Linked DNA regions of Massilia litorea. The protein of the gene in region 1 interacts with the protein of each later gene in a pairwise test. Links are inferred from orthologs where the notes say so. Each region holds a gene or a part of one and is shown on either strand. Other genes may lie near its edges. The genes, in order: acpP and ybgC.

Region 1 (3,130 bases):
CAGGGCGGCATGGCCGTCGTGCTCGGCCTGTCCGCTGACGACGTGCGCGCCGTCTGTGCCGAGGCAGCCCAGGGCGACGTGGTCGAAGCCGTGAATTTCAACGAGCCGACCCAGATCGTGATCGCCGGCCACGCCGCCGCGATCGACCGCGCCTGCGAGATCGCCAAGGCGAAGGGCGCCAAGCGCGCCATGAAGCTGGCAGTCTCGGCGCCGTTCCACTCCTCGCTGCTGAAGCCTGCTTCGGACCGCCTGCGCGAGTACATGGAAAAACTGAGTTTCAATGCGCCGCGTATCGATTTGATCAACAACGTCGACGTGGCTATCCTGAAAGACCCGGAGGCGATCAAGGATGCCCTGGTGCGCCAGGCAGCCGGCCCGGTGCGCTGGGTCGAGACCATGGAGAAAATGGCGGCCGAGGGAGTCACGCAAGTCATCGAATGCGCCCCGAGCAAGACCCTGATCGGCATGGCGAAACGCATCGATCCGGTGCTCGTCGGCGAAGCCCTGACGGACCAGGCCGCGCTCGAGCGCGTGCTGGCAGCCGTCAAGGGCGCCTGAGCGTCAACATCGTTTCAAGTAAAGGAACAGAATGAATCTGGAGAACCAAGTCGCTCTCGTCACCGGTGCCTCGCGCGGCATCGGCAAAGCCATCGCTCTCGAACTGGCCCGTCAAGGCGCAAAAGTCGTCGGCACCGCTACCAGCGAATCCGGCGCGGCGGCCATCACCGAATACCTGGCCGAGTTCGGAGGCAAGGGTCTCGTGCTCGACGTCACCGACGCAGCGCGCTGCACCGCCGTCATCGACGAGGTGCAGAAGGGCTTCGGCAGCCTGTCCATCCTCGTCAACAATGCCGGCATTACCCAGGACAACCTGGCCATGCGCATGAAGGACGAGGAATGGGACAGCGTCATCGCGACCAACCTCACCGCCGTCGGCCGCCTCTCGCGCGCCGTGCTGCGCGGCATGATGAAGGCCAAGCAAGGCCGCATCATCAACATCACCTCGGTCGTCGGTTCGTCCGGCAACCCGGGCCAGATGAACTACGCCGCCGCCAAGGCCGGCGTGGCCGGCATGACGCGCGCACTGGCACGCGAAATCGGCAGCCGCAACATCACCGTCAATTGCGTCGCGCCGGGCTTCATCGATACCGACATGACCAAGGGTCTGGGCGAAGGCCAGCACGAAGCGCTGCTCACGCAAATCCCGCTGGGCCGTCTCGGCCAGCCGGAAGACATCGCCCATGCGGTGGCTTTCCTGGCCGGTCCGACCGCGGCTTATGTCACCGGTACCACGCTGCACGTGAATGGCGGCATGTACATGAATTGACTGAAAGTCTGCCGGCACGGGGCGTACGATTGAATTTCGCCCCATTTACATCACGGCAGAATCTCATCTTTTAGCAGGAGTTTCGGCTGAATTAGCGTCAGACGCCGAAAATAGTTTTTCAGCGCGCAAACCTGATAAAATGCGCGCACTTTCCGCAACACATACCTAATGGAGCCATAACATGTCGGATATCGAACAACGCGTTAAAAAAATCGTCGCTGAGCAACTGGGTGTTGCAGAAGCCGACATCAAAATCGAGTCCTCGTTCGTTGACGATCTCGGCGCCGATTCCCTGGACACCGTTGAGCTGGTGATGGCCCTGGAAGACGAGTTCGAAATGGAAATCCCTGACGAGCAGGCTGAGAAAATCACCACCGTCAAGCAGGCGATCGACTACGCGACCGCGCACGTTAAGGCCTAAGCGGGCCTAAGCTGTTTTAGTTTTCGGGAGAATCGCTTGAGCCGTTCACGCAACCGCCGCGTTGTCATTACCGGCCTGGGCTGCGTTTCACCTATCGGCAATAACATTGCCGATGCGTGGAGCGCAGCGCTGGCTGGCAAGTCGGGCATTGCCAACATCACCAGGTTCGATGCAACGCCGTTTTCGACCCGCTTTGCCGGCGAAGTCAAAGGCTTCAATATCGAGGATGTCATCCCCGCCAAGGAAGCCCGCAACATGGATACGTTTATCCATTTCGGCATGGCAGCGGGTATCGAGGCGCTGCAGGATTCCGGGATTGAAGTCACCGAAGAGAATGCAGACCGTATCGGCGTGATCGTCGGTTCGGGCATCGGCGGCTTGCCGCGCATCGAAGAGCAGAAGGACGAATACGACAAGCGCGGCCCGCGCCGCATTTCGCCGTTCTTCGTGCCTGCTTCGATCATCAACATGATCTCGGGCGACCTCTCGATCAAATTCGGGTTGCGCGGTCCGAACCTGGCCATCGTCACGGCCTGCACCACCGGCCTGCATTGCATCGGCGCGGCCGGCCGCCTGATCGAATACGGCGACGCCGACGTGATGATCGCCGGCGGTGCCGAGTCGACCATCTCGCCGCTGGGCCTGGGCGGTTTCGCCTCGGCACGCGCGCTGTCCTCGCGCAACGAGGATCCGGCCACCGCTTCGCGTCCCTGGGACCGCGACCGCGACGGCTTCGTGCTGGGCGAGGGCGCCGGTGTCATGGTGCTGGAAGAGTACGAACATGCGAAGGCACGCGGCGCGAAGATCTACGCCGAGCTGCTGGGCTTTGGCATGAGCGCGGACGCCCACCACATCACGGCGCCGATGGAAGACGGCAGCGGCGCAAGCCGGTGCATGGTCTCCGCCATGGCCAATGCCGGCATCAATGCCGACCAGGTGCACTACGTCAATGCGCATGGCACCTCGACGCCGCTGGGCGACCTGGCTGAAGTGCAGGGGATCAAGCGTACCTTCGGCGACCATGCCCACAAGCTGGTGGTCAACTCGACCAAGTCGATGACCGGCCACCTGCTGGGCGGCGCTGGCGGCCTCGAGTCGGTGTTCACGGTGCTGGCGATCCACAACCAGGTCTCGCCGCCGACGATCAACCTGTTCAACCAGGATCCGGCCTGCGATCTCGACTTCGTGGCGAACACCGCCCGCGACATGCAGATCGACTATGCCGTGAAGAACTCGTTCGGCTTCGGCGGTACCAACGGTACCCTCGTCTTCGCCAAGGTCTGAAGTTCGAGCATGTGAACAAGACAGATCGACACCCGAGTGGTGTCGATTTGTTTTTTTGCAGCTTATGTCTGAACCTGCTGCGCCCGGTCCTGTCTAAG
Region 2 (3,092 bases), 1.7 Mb from region 1 along the record:
CGTTTTTCAGTGCGTTCGTCTTCTCCAGCAAAACAGCCTCGGCATTGCGTTTGTTTTCGCGAAGTCCGGCAAGCGCCTTGCTCGAGGCCAGGACCTGCGGGTCTCCGTCCGCTCCGGCTCCGGCCGCGGTGCGCAGGCGCGCCAGGGCGGCCTCGGCGTCGGTCACCTGTTTTCCGATTCCGTCCACTTCCCGCGCCGCCTCCTCCTTTTCTCTCGCAGCAAGAGCGACTGTCCCTCTGGCCGCTGGACTCTCGTTCCAACGGGTTGAGGCCGCAACCGTCGTGCGCGCCGTGTCGGACGAGAGGGAACGCGGAATGCCGAAAATGAAGCCCAGGAAGGCGCCGACGGCGCAACAGGCAAAGGCCCACAGCAATCCGGCCCAGCGCGCCGCGTTCCTGGTTTTTCCCTCTGTAACAAGCCGTGCACGGACCGATTCGGCCTGCGCCGCCATTGCCTTCGGATCCGGCACCCTTCCCGCAGTGCCGGCCGTTCCGCCGGCCGGCGTTGCCGCCGGGGCCGGCTTTGATTCCGCCGCGGACTTCGTCGCGGGCGCCGCCACACCTGGGCCCGCCGGCGTCCCGGCAACGGTGGCCGGCACGACGACTTCGATCGAGAAAACGAGGAACAGGCCTCCGAGGAACAGGGCGCCGAGCATGGCAACCATGACATACCAGACACTTTCGTCCACACTGCCCGGCAGCATTTGTCGAACTTTCATGGTGCCTCCGCCAGTCGAGACTACCTGTACATAGTGGCGCTGCGCGCGGCCCGACGTCAATTCCGGACGCCACCGCCATCGTCGTTCTCAGGCAGAGCGCGAATGAACTCGCGAGAGTGTCGCCTTATGCAAACACTGTTTTGCCGATCAATTTCCCGCGGTTAGGTGCTGCGCCGCCGCCCTGCGCCAGTGCAGCCCCACCCACACACCCTTATCCGCATGTGCGCTCCGGATACGATAATTGTGAGAAAGTGTTACAGTTATTGTCCTGACAGCGTTGTCTCTCGTCTACTACGCCGCGCTCCACGGATTTCCGATCGAACACACCGCCGCGCTGTCCCCGGCGGTGTGTCTGCTAGCGCACATTTGTGGCGATAGCGTAAAATGTTTCTTTTTATCACTTATGGCAGAGAAGATGCCGGCGCTTTTCACCTGGACGGTACGGGTTTATTACGAAGATACGGACGCGGGCGGTATCGTGTTCTACGCGAATTACCTGAAATTTTTCGAACGTGCGCGCACCGAATGGCTGCGCGCCGCCGGCGTCGACCAGCAAGCCCTCATCGAGCGTGACGGCGTCGGCTTCGTCGTCAAGCATGCCAGCATCGATTACCACGCGCCTGCCCGCCTCGACGACGAATTGACCCTGACGCTCACCATTGAAAAGCTCGGCCGCGCCTCGGTCCAGTTCGTCCAGCAGGCCTGGAAAGGCGACTCCTTGCTGGTCGAAGCGCAGGTCAAGGTCGGCTGCGTCGACCTCGCCACCGTACGGCCGCGCTCGCTACCTGGCGACGTGGCTGATAAAATGCGTGCCGCTTGACCCATTCAACAATATTGCATATCAGATGACACCAACCCACGACCTTTCCTTCCTTGCCCTCATCAGCAATGCGCACGCGATCGTGCAGCTCATCATGCTGCTCCTGCTGGTGCTGTCCGTGGTCAGCTGGTCGTACATCTTCCGCAAACTGTTTGCCATCCGCGCCGCCCGCCGCCAGACCGAGCAGTTCGAGCGCAGCTTCTGGGCCGGCGGCAACCTGCATACCCTGCACCAGTCCGCTTCCGCACAACGCGACCAGAGCGGCCCGCTGGCCCGCATCTTCGAAGCCGGCATGGGCGAATTCATCAAGGGCAAACAAGCCTCGCGCGACGCCCTCGACATGGGCGCCGTGCTCGACGGCTCGCGCCGCGCCATGCGCGCCGCCTTCCAGCGTGAACTCGACGGTCTCGACCTGCACCTGAACTTCCTGGCCTCGGTCGGTTCCGTGTCCCCGTACATCGGCCTGCTCGGCACCGTGTGGGGCATCATGAATGCCTTCCGCGGCCTGGCCAGCGTCCAGCAGGCGACGCTCGCCGTGGTCGCGCCCGGCATCGCCGAGGCGCTGATCGCCACCGCAATCGGCCTGTTCGCCGCGATCCCGGCCGTCGTCGCCTACAACCGCTTCACGCACGACATCGACCGCCTCGCGACCCGCTTCGAGAGCTTCGTCGAGGAATTCTCGAACATCCTGCAGCGCCAGTCGCGCTGATCCGGGGAGTCGACCATGGCCTTTTCCAGCAGCATGCGCGGCGGACGCCGCAGCAAACTGAAATCCGAAATCAACGTCGTGCCGTATATCGACGTGATGCTGGTGCTGCTCATCATCTTCATGGCGGTGCCGGCCAACCAGACCCCGAACGTGGTCAACCTGCCGAACGCCGAGAAATCGGCGCTGCCGCCGGACACCTATATCCACATCACGGTGAAACCCGACGCCACGCTGTCGATCGGCGTCAGCGGCAAGGAAACGGTCGCCGCCGAATCGCTGCCGGACCGCGCCGCCCTCGTCGCCCGCCTGCGCGAACTGCACGAGAGCAATCCGGATTACCCAGTGATGATTTCCGGCGACCGCGACAGCAAATACGCCGACGTGATCGAACTGATTTCGGAATCGAAGAAGCTCGGGATTAACCGCGTCGGTCTCGCAACGAAGTAGGTAATAAAAACAAGCAATGTCTGCAATGAAGCCAGCCACCCACGGCAGTCCGTACACGGTACCGCCAGAACCGAACCGCGTGCCAGCCATCGTGCTGGCGGTGGCGGCGCACGCCCTGCTGCTGGCCTTCCTGTGGATCGGCATCAGCTGGCAGAACACCGAACCGCCCGCGGTCGAGGCCGAGGTCTGGGACATGAAGGTGCAGTCGGCCGCCGCGCCCGCATTGCCGCCTCCGCCGCCACCGGAAGCCGTCGAACCCGAGCCGCAGCCCGAGCCGGCGCCCGTCACCCCTCCTCCTCCTCCGCCGAAGGTCGTGGAACCCGAGCCCGTGAAGCCGGCCGCACCGGACATCAATCTCGAACGCGAGAAGAAGCTGGCCGAGCAGAAGAAGCAGCGCG

The links.
Region 2: the proteins of acpP (region 1) and ybgC interact in binary tests that used the Escherichia coli proteins (3 or more experiments, as listed by UniProt). The link is inferred for Massilia litorea from one-to-one orthologs.

Annotation. Positions count from the first base shown.
Region 1 is NZ_CP062941.1:3,138,374-3,141,503, forward strand. Bases 321-3,128 are described here. They hold acpP (acyl carrier protein), read left to right. Parts: upstream 321-1,508; coding sequence 1,509-1,748; downstream 1,749-3,128. Other genes in these bases: fabD (ACP S-malonyltransferase), read left to right, coding at 321-558; fabG (3-oxoacyl-ACP reductase FabG), read left to right, coding at 590-1,327; fabF (beta-ketoacyl-ACP synthase II), read left to right, coding at 1,785-3,032. Also shown: more of fabD, read left to right, coding at 1-320. UniProt on the Escherichia coli protein: Carrier of the growing fatty acid chain in fatty acid biosynthesis.
Region 2 is NZ_CP062941.1:4,819,257-4,822,348, forward strand. Bases 66-2,835 are described here. They hold ybgC (tol-pal system-associated acyl-CoA thioesterase), read left to right. Parts: upstream 66-1,133; coding sequence 1,134-1,538; downstream 1,539-2,835. Other genes in these bases: LPB04_RS21665 (hypothetical protein), read right to left, coding at 66-718; tolQ (protein TolQ), read left to right, coding at 1,564-2,247; LPB04_RS21680 (biopolymer transporter ExbD), read left to right, coding at 2,263-2,694; tolA (cell envelope integrity protein TolA), read left to right, coding at 2,720-2,835. Outside these bases: more of LPB04_RS21665, read right to left, coding at 1-65; more of tolA, read left to right, coding at 2,836-3,092.